One region of the Neobacillus sp. Fa239 genome, then DNA from elsewhere that is predicted to be linked to it. Evidence: predicted binding sites of a transcription regulator. Region 1 holds the regulator's gene; each other region holds the start of a gene.
The links. The regulator LexA, encoded in region 1, represses DNA repair genes until DNA is damaged. The targets are predictions, from matches to a motif close to CGAACATATGTTCG.

Region 1 (3,218 bases):
ACTGTATATACTCCTGGTATCTTCTATGAACAGTGGCTTTGGAGATGTTGTATCCAAAGCCCCTTAAAACAGCCGCAATTTCAGAGAAGGTTAATTTGTTTTTTCTAAGCCGAATAATTTCCTCTATTGGGGCATCGATTTTTTCTCTGCCTGCATGCTCGCCCAGATTCTTGAGGTTTTTCTCCGGTTGATATCCCTGCGCAACGGCTCGTTTCATACCACGCTTAATTTTAATATTATGTAATTTCCTTTGGTATTCTTCGACCATCCCAACAATCTTTAATACCATAGAATCAGACTCGGAAAGCTGCAATTCTCCATTATGAGATATACTAAAAAGCTTTATTCCTTCCTTTAAAATACAATGTAATAAAGCTATTTTTGCGTTTCCTCTTCCAAGTCTGGTTTCATCTTGGATCAACACGGCATGCGCTTGTTTCTCTTTCACCAGATCCAATAATTGAAGGATTCCATCTCTTTCTAGTTCGTATCCACTTGCTTGTTCTTTAATAATGGAAATGACATCAAATTGATGGAGGTTTGCCAATTGAAGCAGCTCTTCTTCTTGACGCATTAATGACGTTTCTTGGGTTTCTTTCGTTGTACTTACCCGGCAATAAATAATGGCTTTCATTATTATTAACTCACTTTCTATTCTGCTGCGGCACTTGCATATTCCATATTAGAATCTGCATTTGCATGTTTACTTACAGGGATTACAATCTCTTCCCCTGGATAAATATTATCATCATCCAGCTGATTGTGCAGCTTAACCCAGCTGACAAACTCCTCATGGGTAAGGGAATGCTGACCAGAAAACTGATCAGAAATTTTCCAAAGTGAATCTCCTGTTGAAACGGTAATCTTTATGTATTTATCATTTGTGTTTGCATTCAAATGGATGGAAAACATGATTGCTAAAGAGCAGCTTAATAGAATAAGAGTGATAGCATAAGAATATTTTTTCCATAACGTTTTCATAACTCGCACCTCTTAATAGAATATATGTTCGTCTTCTTGGTTTTTATTATAAACCGAACATTCGTTTGCTGTCAACAAAATGTTCGAACTTATGTTTGTATAAAATTGGCGAACATGCTATAATTAAGGCAACATTTACTAGGGCGAGGTGTACATACTATGGCAAAAATATCAAAAAGGCAGCAGGATATCCTTGATTTTATCAAAGGCGAGGTTAAGAAAAAGGGATACCCGCCATCCGTTCGAGAAATTGGCGAGGCAGTCGGCTTAGCCTCCAGTTCAACAGTCCATGGTCATTTAGCTAGATTGGAAAGTAAAGGTCTGATTAGACGGGATCCTACTAAACCAAGAGCGATTGAAATATTAGAAATGGATGAAAGTACACATATTCCAAGAAACAATGTTGTTAATGTTCCGGTTGTCGGAAAAGTTACAGCTGGTATTCCGATTACGGCCATTGAAAATGTGGAGGAATATTTCCCTCTTCCTGAAAGACTGGCACCTTCAGATGAGCATGTTTTTATGCTTGAAATTATGGGGGAAAGTATGATAGAAGCCGGCATACTGGATGGGGATTACGTCATTGTCAAGCAGCAAAGTACCGCTAATAATGGTGACATTGTTGTCGCCATGACCGAAGAAGACGAAGCAACCTGTAAGCGATTCTTTAAAGAGAAAGATTACATTCGCCTGCAGCCAGAAAATTCAACAATGGAGCCAATTATTTTACGAAACGTTTCTATTTTAGGGAAAGTAATTGGAGTATACCGTCATATTCATTAGAAAAATGGCTTGGAGTTTTTGCTCCAAGCCATTTTTTTGTTGGACAATTTACTGAATGCTTTTGCGAATATAGGGAATTCCCTAATATTAATTTCCATTTTTTACAAAAATTTGTTTTATTTGACTTAATATGTTGTATTTGTCCACAATAGTCATAGGTGATCCTAATTGATTCTTTTAATTCTATTCCTGTTTTTTTCCTAATTTTCTTTATGCCTAAGAGAATTCCCTTTGTTCATTTTATATCCTATTGGGTTTTTACACTAACAATCGATTATTGTGCTCTTCTTCTGCAGATTCATTTATATTTTTCGAATGATCGTGATAAGTATGAAATATTTGATTTCCTTTTATACTATTTTCTCTATCCATGCTCCATGTATTTATTTATTTTAGGATTGGCAACTTGGCAGTTCCTTAGGAAACATTGGTTTTACTATGTTTGTTGTGCTGCGATAGTCACAACTGTTTTAGAGAAAATAGCACATTTTATGAAAGTAGCTACTTACATTCATTGGTCTATATGGTTATCACTAATTGCTTATATCATTTTATATAGTATGAATGTGGGCATGTACTATTTTGTAGGTAATCACTCTAAGCTTTTCCGAAAACTTAAAAAGACGAATGAGTTTTATAAACCTAACTAAAGGCGACAAAAGTGAGATAGAAAAAACAAAAAGTGTCACCTATAAAAGCTATTGGCGACACCTCTAAAATCATTTCATGACAACTGCTTTACCTCAATCCAACGAATCCACTTAAAATAACCCAATAAAATGAGTAACAGGATTGGATCTAAAATTGCTGAGTAACCTAAATTCCACCAGCCAAAATGAAAGTAACCCCATGGTTCGGGAAGTAAAGCTACTGCCTCATAAATTAATATTCCAATTAAAAAAATGATGAAGAAGGTTACTTGTTTTATTTTAGCTTTTTCAAACGGGAAAAAATTTAAAAATATTATATTAACTGGAGGAACAAGCATAATATTTGTCGGCAATTCTCTCCAGTCTGCTTTTTTTGTAAAATACCAGTAACCATGATGTTCCATATCTACATAAAAATCAAAATTCATTTGAAAGGCTACCGTAAACATCCAAATATGAACAATTTGGTTTAGGGATAGTCTTTTATTTGTAGAAAAAGCGATAAGATTTGTAATAATAATAGCAATAATAAGTCCAATCATTCAAACACTCCTCTTCCACATATTTTCCATTTTATTGAAAAAGGATACCATGAATACGAAAGTTGCATATTCATGAACAGAATTAGCAAAATAAAAATAAAAAAAGCCCGACGCATAGTGCGCCGAGGCTTTCGTTTTTTAATACATGCTCATATATTGATCGCGTTCCCATTGGTGAACGACTGTTCTGAACATATCCCATTCGATTTCTTTCGCTTCTACGAAGTGCTCGAAGATGTGCTCTCCAAGACCGGAAACAATC
Region 2 (3,218 bases), 2.6 Mb from region 1:
GCTCGATCTCGTATGGTCCAGGGGTAGCAGAGACAAATATGATATTGGAAATATGCTCCTCAAACTCATCAAACATTAAAGGTCTGTTATCAAGAGCTGACGGCAAGCGGAAGCCATGCTCAACAAGCACTTCCTTCCGTGCTTTGTCCCCGTTGAACATTCCCCTTACCTGCGGAACCGTCACATGAGATTCATCGATGACCATCAGAAAATCCTTTGGAAAATAATCAAGCAATGTATAAGGGGTTGAACCGGCCTCTCTTAACGTTAAATGACGGGAGTAATTTTCAATTCCTGAGCAGAATCCCATTTCCCGCATCATTTCAAGGTCGTAGCGGGTCCTCTGCTCAAGTCTTTGTGCTTCGAGTAATTTATTTTGCTCTCGAAGAACCGCAAGCCGTTCCTCAAGCTCTTTTTCAATATTTTCAATGGCGATTCGCAGCTTTTCTTCTCTGGTTACGAAGTGGGATGCCGGAAAGATGGCGACATGTTCGCGCTCACCGATAATTTCTCCAGTAAGTGCATCGACCTCGCGAATCCGATCAACTTCATCGCCAAAAAATTCAACACGCATACAGTGCTCATCGCGGGAAACTGGGAAAATCTCGACCACATCACCGCGAACGCGAAACGTTCCACGCTTAAAATCAATATCATTGCGTTCATATTGGATATCCACTAAACGATGGAGAAGCTGATTCCGTTCAATTTCCATTCCGGTTCGGATAGATAACACCATCTCGCGATATTCTTCCGGTGAACCGAGACCATAAATACAGGAGACACTGGCGATCACGATGACATCTTTGCGTTCGAATAACGAGGAGGTTGCCGAATGGCGCAACTTATCAATTTCATCGTTAATGCTGGCATCTTTTTCAATAAACGTATCGGTTTGCGGGACATATGCTTCAGGTTGAAAGTAATCATAATAACTAACGAAATATTCAACTGCATTGTTTGGAAAGAAATCTTTGAATTCGCTATAGAGCTGTCCAGCCAACGTTTTATTATGGGCAATAACGAGTGTTGGTTTGTTCACTTCTTTAATTACGTTGGATACCGTAAAGGTCTTACCTGTCCCCGTTGCCCCAAGCAGCGTTTGATATCGCTTGTTTTGCTGGATTCCATCAACTAATTGGCGAATCGCTTCGGGCTGATCCCCCTGTGGTGAGTACTTTGAAACTAATTCAAATTGGTCCTTCACTACTCTTCCTCCCGAATTGAAGTGTTGTTTCTCCTAAAATTCATATTATCATTCTATCACATTTCACCAAAATCAAACCAATAATATGCGAACGAATATTCGTTTTTTGTTATTAAAACAGAAAGAGACTGTCCCAAAACAAAGGGTCAGACCCCACAACGTCAAAATATAGCTGAACATATCTTAAAAGCGACTATATATTGAGAGTTGAGGGAGGGGTCAGACCCTTTTGGGACAGCCTCCATTTATGCTGTAAGTTCAATTAGTCTTTTTCATGATTCTTGGTTTCATTTTTACTGCAAGCCAAAAGCCTCCTGTTAACGAGAAAGCATCGACAATAATGAGCGAAATTGTGTTCGTGTACCCTTTATAAGCAGACGCCGCGATGAGGGCAACAGTTAAAACAAGGCCGATGATCCGATTGTAGGTGACCCGTGTAAACAACAAAACGAGTAAACCTGGCATTATAAGGGCGGATAAATATTCAATTACCAATGGGTTCACCTCATTCATTGAATTCTCATTAATTTTAAAAATATATTCACAAAATTGCAACAAAAAAATGATATGGAGGCTTGAAAAATCAAAAACCGCCCAGATTTAAATCAAGGGCGGTTCTTTCATCAACTATATTGCATCCACCGGGGCTTGGGAACAATGAAAGGTTCCCTTTTCGATTTGGATGGTAGTATGTTCAATTCCAAATAGGTCATGTAGTTCCTTATTCAATTGCTGCAGCAATTGATCATTATCTGTTATATCTGAACGGACAAGGTGGACGGTTAAGGCCGGCTCCGTCGTGCTCATTCCCCAAACATGCAAGTCATGTACTTCAATCACTGTAGGAATATTTTTCAAATAACTCGTTATTTTATGGATGTCAATTCCATTGGGAACGGCATCAAGCGATAAATTTAGGGATTCACTTAATAAACTCCACGTACCGATAAAGATAACGATGGCAATCACCAAGCTTACAAGCGGATCCACCCACTCCCAGCCTGACCAGACCATAATAAAACCTGAAATGACAACACCAACTGATACGACCGCGTCAGCCAGCATGTGTAAATAGGCACCGCGTATATTTAAATCGTTTTTTCGGCCTGACATAAATAGCAATGCTGTAATGGTATTGATCACAATTCCAATAAGAGCGACAATAATGACGGTCTTCCCGGCAACAGGAGCAGGAGCAGAAAATCGTTGAATTGCTTCCCAAGCAATGGCACCAATCGCTACAAGTAAGAATACGGCATTAAACAGAGCGGCAAGGATCGAGCTTTTTTTAAACCCATAGGTTCTTTTAGAAGACGGGGCTTTTTTTCCTAACCACACCGCAATCCAAGCAATGACCAGTCCGAGTACGTCACTTAAGTTATGGCCGGCATCAGCGAGCAATGCAAGTGAGTCGCCAATCATGCCATATATGACTTCAATTATGATAAAAATGATATTCAATATAATCCCGACGGCAAAAGCAAACCCATAATTGACGGGGCCGTGATGGTGGTGACTGTGAGAATGCCCATGATGATGGTGTCCCATGTTTCCCCTCCCCAAAGTGCTTACATTTACTATATGAAGGAAAGCACCCATTTGTTTCTCTATAGTTTTTTCCGAACCTGTCTATCTATTCTTTTACTTTTAAAAGCCTCAGCCCGTTTAATGTGACAAGCAGCGTAGTCCCCATATCTGCAAAAATCGCAATCCACAATGTCAGCCAGCCGGGAACCACCAATAAGAGTGCCAACAGTTTAATCGCAAGTGAGAAAGAAATATTCTGCTTAATAATTTGTAAGGTTTTTCGGCTTAATTTGATCGTAAAAGGAAGCTTTGTTAAATCGTCATTCATTAAAGCAATATCAGCTGTTTCAAGCGCGGCATCGGTCCCTGCTCCGCCCATCGCAATTCCAACGGCTGCGGTGGCCAGAGCCGGTGCATCATTAACTCCATCGCCCACCATGGCAACAGGTCCAAACTGATTTTTTAAGCTTTGAATATAGGCAAG
Region 3 (3,218 bases), on a different replicon from region 1:
TGGTTATAAATATGTTGGGTAGGGAACTGGATTATGGAAATTTTGATAAGAGATTTTGCTAGTAACTGTTCATTAAATAAATTTGAAGTATGCTAGCTTGAACAAGGTGAAATTGTGTCATCGGTAAACATTTTAATATTCTTAGAATTTTCTTTAGAATTGAAGTATCTAATTAAGCAGTTTAATTTAACAATGAGGATATGATTATTTATAAATTATACGATGAACAACAAAATGAAAATAACACTATTCCTTTTATAGTGGGTAAGTTTAGAGGATTAACAACCTAAAACTGAAATGATCCTCTTAAAAATAAAGTTCCCTTTTTCTAATACAAAAGAAAAATTGTGAAATATTGCACTTTAACTACTATGAAAATAAACTTCTCTAATTTATTAAATGTGTATTACAGTCGAGGAAAAATACCGAAAGCAGATGTTGAACTTTCTGGTACACCCTATTGAAGTAAGTCTATAGTCGAAAAGTTTTGCCAGAGGGATAAGGAAAGATCGAAAAAGGAATAAGGTGTAGAAGTTTTTAATGGGATAATGATTCAAAGTAGCTTGAAGATTTCAAGCTACTTTTTTGATTTAATCGGTTAATATTCAGATCGTAAGAAGTCTTTAACCTCATTGTTATTCCGAATAATCTTCTTCACACTCAAACGACTATATGCTTTAAATTGACGACTCAGTTATAATCAGTGAAACTTACCGGTCCATAATCAAAAATCATTTTCCTTCATCGTCCTTAGGAATAATTTTATACCGGAAAGCAGAAGGCAAACTGATTCTTATTCCCTCGATAAATGCTTGAATGAGGTAAACATGACAAAATATCAAAAACGTACGGTTTATAACTTAGGATTCATGGAAAGAAAGAGGATTTTCGGGTAAAGATGAGTTAAGAAAGAAACGGAAATACACCTAAGATTGATAAAGAAGTTTTACAACAGATGGAACTAAAAAGGATGAACAGCCCTTCTTATCTAGAGCGTATTTGTTCTCATTTGAATAGAAGGGCCCGATATCTAACAATCGTAAAATATAAAAAATGTTTCATCGATCATTTGTTGTACTTTTTCCATCTTTTTCTTCTATTTGATTTACTTTATTCCCTGTGTACTTAATTGAACTAACTAGCATGAGGAGAGTTAAAATTAAACATCCACCCATAATCAACAAAAAATGATGCACCCAATTAATGAGAACTGAAAACTCCATTTACATCCTCCTCGTATAATGACCTTCATTTATTATTTTCTTTTTATGTAAAAAAATCTCTACATTCTGTAATTCAATAATGTGAATAATTTACATTTTTAAGTTGAGTATTTATTTGACCATTACATTGGTTATGGAAAAGAAATCAAGATTGAATATTGATTCAAATTCATCTTGGATTTGAATTCTTTTATTTAAAGGGTCGATTTTCATTACAAATCCAACACGTGGAAGTAAAAAATCCGTCTTTCCATGTTGTAATTTCTAAAAGTAATTTGGTTTCCATGCTTTTAGATAATAGCTGTTCCATCTCTTCTATTTTCATTTCATCCAGCAGTGGTCTAGGAGTTTTTTGTTCATCGTGCGAAAGATCCTTTAACAATTTGATGGATTCCGGCATGAAAAAACCTTGCCACTTCTTCATTCCACGATCTTTATGATCTTTATTCATTAAAAAAATCCCCCATTTTTATTTATTTCAAGAACATTTGTTCTTATTTTTCAATAGGGTTGTTATAAAAATTTTGGATATGTCTATATCCTCTTTTCGTTTTTTTATCAGTCATGCAGCCTGATCTTTCTTCAGAATTCATGACGTTAAAATTTAAGGTTAAATACATACAGAAAGACTTTGGCGGCAGCACGACGGACTGATCAGAAAGGATAAGCACCATTCTGTCATTCCGTACGTGTCGCTTCGGCATTAAATGGACCGATAACCACGGTCTGTACGGCTATCGCCTACATTCCGTGGGTTCCTGTTGCATTTACGGCTAACGCCGCCATACCGAACGAACCGAAAAAACGGAAAATCATGAGATTGAAAGATTAAAAAAATAATAGACAAAAGGAGAGCAGCCGAATAAACGGCTGCTTTTATTGTTGATTTTTCCCTTTTGCCTTCCGAATCGTAAAACAGCGCAAGCTTTCTAACCTTCCAGCCAGCAGGACACCCGAACCTTTCCGGCTAGAACCCAAGAAAGTTAGTCAATCGGTCAAGGGGCAAAAAACTTTTTTGCTTAAAGGCGACTTACGCAACAGCAAAAAACTTTTTGTGCAAAGAGCACCCTTGACCCATTGCCTATGCGTGTTTTTCGTTCTACTTGCAAAAGTGGAAAAATCATCCCCCTTTGGGGAACTTACTCGCTTCGCAAGTCAAAAGGAAAAAGAAAATCTAAAAAAATCAAAAATTATTAAAAAATCAAAGGAGAATAAGCAAATGACAAAAGGTGTTTATGAAATCATTACAGAAAAAATCATTGAAAAATTAGAAAAAGGGGTTGTACCGTGGCGCAAGCCATGGACCAATTCAAACGCGGTTAATTGGAAAACACAAAAGCCATATCGAGGAATCAATATTTTTCTAGTAGAACCTGGAGAATATGCTTCCAAAAAACAGATTTTAGAAGCGGGTGGACGAATCAAAAAAGAAGAACTAAAAAATTCTCATATCATTGTCTATTGGCTTTGGAAAGAGACGGAGGACGAAAAAACAAAGGAGAAAAAGACTTTTGCCAAACCCTTTTATTACCGAGTTTGGGAGATTACTAAACAGTGTACCGGCTTAGAGAGTAAAAGATGGATGGAAACCTTTGAGCATGATCCGATAGAAAAGGCGGAGGAAATTTTTAAAGGATATATCGATTCCCCAGATTACACGTTTCATACAGGTAAGGCGGTTTATTATCCAATATGGGATCGAATCAATTGTCCTCCGATAAAAGATTTTAAGATTCCAGAGGAATATTATTGCACGTTGTTTCACGAAATGACGCACAGCACTGGACATCAAAGCCGTTTAGCTCGACCAGGAATCATGACAGAAGGAGTTGCGTTTGGGGATGAAGTGTATTCCAAGGAGGAATTAATAGCCGAAATGGGTGCGGCGATGTTGTGCGGAGTGGCCGGAATTGATAACAGTACCATCGAAAATAGCGCAAGCTATATTGATTCATGGTTACGAGCTTTAAAGAAAGATAGCCGATTAATTTTACA
Region 4 (3,218 bases), 1.5 Mb from region 1:
CCGGCCGATTCGACAATAACGAGTGGTCGGTTTTATTGCATATTTCCATGAAGCAAAAGAAAGTGGCTAAGTTACATCTGATATTTAGGAATTTTTTAAACTTAAAATATATTTTTAAGGGTTGAGAGCGAATGACAAATCAAAGAGTAAGCGAAGAAGGATACCGGAACCTCACGGAAAAGCTTGAAAAACGAATTCAAGAGGAAGTAGCTAAAAATCGGCAAAAAGATCATATTTTGATCCAGCAATCAAGAATGGCAGCTATGGGGGAGATGATGGCAAGTATCGGTCATCAATGGCGGTCGCCGCTGAATAGCCTTTCGCTTTTAATTCAGGATGTAAGTGAAGCCATGGAATTTGGGGAAATCGATGCCCAATATATTGACCGCTTTACAAAAGAAAGCATGAATCAAATAAAACATATGTCACGGACGATTAATGATTTCCGAAAATTTTATCGGCCTAATAAAGTAAAGAGCTCTTTTTCCGTTGCAGAAGCCATTGAGGACGCCTTGTCCATTTTCTCTTATAGTCTAAAAAACCATGATATTCATGTGGAATTTGAATACAGAGGGCAACAAAAAGCCTACGGGTTCCAAAATGAATACAGTCAGGCTGCCCTTAATATTCTTACCAATTCTCGAGATGCCTTTGTATCAAATGATATAAAAAATCGAACGATTCTAGTTAAAATAAAGGAAACAGAAGAATATTTAGCGGCTGAATTCACCGATAATGCCGGTGAAATCGAGCCGGCTATTCTCCCTAAGGTGTTTGACCCTTATTTCACAACGAAGCCTCATGGTACAGGTCTAGGCCTTTATATGGCCAGAATGATTCTTGAGAATATGAATGGAACGGTAGAGGTTGAAAATACGGGAGAGGGGGCACGTTTCCGGCTTTTTGTGCCAAAGGTGACGGCCGATGTCATATCACGCTCCGTTGTAGTGTAAAAGAGTAGCAGCCGCTTATTTTGTATTCCATGGAAAAACAGGTAAAATATAAATATAAGCAAAAGGGAGTGATTTTATGACATTTGAAAATCCAAGCCTCGCTGAAATAGGGGCTATTTTAAAAAAGGCAAAAAGAATTGCCGTTGTCGGTTTAAGCAATAAACCGGACCGGACCTCTTACATGGTTTCTGAGGCGATGAAAAAGGCAGGTTATGAAATTATTCCGGTAAATCCAACCATTGAGGAAGCTTTAGGTGTCAAGGCAGTCGCCTCCCTCAAAGACATTGAAGGACATGTTGACATCGTGAACGTCTTTCGGCGCTCAGAGGAATTATTTGATGTAGCCAGGGAATTTGTTGAAATCGATGCAGATATCTTTTGGGCACAACAGGGCCTTTATAATGAAGAAGCCTATGAATATCTAAAAAATAAGGGTTATACGGTAATTATGGACCGTTGTATCAAAGTCGACCATGCCCTGACAAAATAAAAAAGGAGAAAAAACTGCTAAATATTGGCAGTTTTTTTATTTTCCTATCCCGAAGAAATGAGGGAATTTTATATTACAAAATGATGATGTTTCAATAAACGTATTTGCCAAATCGAAATAAATCGCTACAATTAAGCATAGACGCCGCAAGAACATGTGTTAAAATAAAAGACGGCAAACATAGGTTCTAAATATTTTTTAGAGGATTATCGAATCTCTTAACAAATGATGTAATAACCAATTATAGAATCAATCAAAAGAATGTTTTCTTTTTGTAAGGGATGAAAGGGGTATTTTAGTGGCAAGAAATCAGCAAGCAATTGAATACAACGATGATGCCATACAGGTGCTCGAAGGCCTTGAAGCTGTTAGGAAACGGCCAGGCATGTACATTGGCAGCACTGATGCACGCGGTCTTCACCATCTGGTGTATGAAATAGTGGATAATTCCGTCGATGAAGCACTCGGCGGTTTTGGTGACCATATCATTGTTAAAATACACAAAGACAACTCAATCAGCGTTGTTGATAAAGGACGCGGGATGCCCACCGGCATGCACAAAATGGGGAAGCCAACACCTGAAATCATTCTCACTGTCCTACATGCAGGAGGAAAATTTGGCCAGGGTGGTTATAAAACAAGCGGTGGTTTACATGGAGTCGGCGCCTCAGTTGTAAATGCGCTCTCGGAATGGCTGATTGTTACGATTAAACGTGATGGGTTTGTTTACGAACAGCGTTTTGAAAATGGCGGCAAGCCTGTGACAACTCTTGAAAAAATCGGTAAAACCAACCAGACAGGAACCACAATCCACTTTAAACCGGATCCTGTCATTTTTTCTACCACCACTTATAATTTTGAAACCTTATGTGAAAGGTTACGAGAATCAGCCTTTCTCTTAAAAGGGCTTAAAATTGAAATCTACGATGACCGTCATGATCTTAATGAAGTCTTTCATTATGAAAATGGAATTGAAGCCTTTGTTGAATATTTAAACGAAGAGAAGGATGTTCTCCATCCGGTTGTCAGCTTTGATGGTTCTCAAAATGGGATTGAAGTAGAATTTGCCTTTCAATTTAACGATGGCTATTCCGAAAATGTCCTTTCTTTCGTAAATAACGTGAGGACAAAAGACGGCGGTACCCATGAAGCCGGATCGAAAACGGCGATGACAAGAGTCTTTAACGACTATGCGCGAAAAATCTCGCTATTAAAAGAAAAAGATAAAAATCTTGATGGATCGGATATCCGTGAAGGACTATCAGCGATTATATCCGTAAGAATTCCTGAAGAGCTGCTGCAATTTGAAGGACAGACAAAAGGAAAATTAGGTACAAGTGAAGCAAGGTCGGCCGTAGACAGTGTAGTCTCTGAGCACCTTTCGTATTTCCTCGAAGAGAACCCTGACATCAGCTCATTGCTAATTAAGAAATCAATTAAAGCCTATCAAGCTCGGGAAGCGGCACGAAAAGCCCGTGAAGACGCAAGAAGCGGGAAAAAGAAAAAGCGCTCAGAGGCCGTTCTTTCCGGAAAACTGACACCTGCCCAATCACGGAACCCGCAAAAAAATGAACTTTATCTTGTTGAGGGTGATTCTGCAGGCGGCTCTGCCAAACAAGGTCGTGACCGCCGCTTCCAAGCGGTCCTGCCGCTTAGAGGTAAAGTCATCAATACCGAAAAGGCAAAGCTGGCTGATATTTTTAAAAACGAAGAAATCAACACGATCATCCATGCGATTGGCGGCGGGGTTGGGGCTGATTTTAATGTGGAAGATA

Region 2: the regulator LexA is predicted to act here: its motif matches at 1,296-1,309, upstream of uvrB (excinuclease ABC subunit UvrB).
Region 3: the regulator LexA is predicted to act here: its motif matches at 1,705-1,718, upstream of ACZ5XR_RS28970 (YolD-like family protein).
Region 4: the regulator LexA is predicted to act here: its motif matches at 1,619-1,632, upstream of parE (DNA topoisomerase IV subunit B).

Annotation. Positions count from the first base shown of each region.
Region 1 covers NZ_AP041611.1:1,585,280-1,588,497, reverse strand. The annotation lists gene ACZ5XR_RS07565 (YneB family resolvase-like protein) at 1-634, opposite strand, end outside; gene yneA (cell division suppressor protein YneA) at 652-981, opposite strand; gene lexA (transcriptional repressor LexA) at 1,141-1,764, shown strand; gene ACZ5XR_RS07550 (hypothetical protein) at 2,489-2,956, opposite strand; gene glnA (type I glutamate--ammonia ligase) at 3,095-3,218, opposite strand, start outside.
Region 2 covers NZ_AP041611.1:4,722,873-4,726,090, forward strand. The annotation lists gene uvrB (excinuclease ABC subunit UvrB) at 1-1,207, opposite strand, end outside; gene ACZ5XR_RS23485 (CsbA family protein) at 1,466-1,702, opposite strand; gene ACZ5XR_RS23490 (cation diffusion facilitator family transporter) at 1,835-2,755, opposite strand; gene ACZ5XR_RS23495 (heavy metal translocating P-type ATPase) at 2,841-3,218, opposite strand, start outside.
Region 3 covers NZ_AP041612.1:130,970-134,187, reverse strand. The annotation lists gene ACZ5XR_RS28975 (hypothetical protein) at 1,059-1,223, opposite strand; gene ACZ5XR_RS28970 (YolD-like family protein) at 1,414-1,674, opposite strand; gene ACZ5XR_RS28965 (ArdC family protein) at 2,443-3,218, shown strand, end outside.
Region 4 covers NZ_AP041611.1:3,093,786-3,097,003, reverse strand. The annotation lists gene ACZ5XR_RS15000 (sensor histidine kinase) at 132-953, shown strand; gene ACZ5XR_RS14995 (CoA-binding protein) at 1,030-1,443, shown strand; gene parE (DNA topoisomerase IV subunit B) at 1,742-3,218, shown strand, end outside.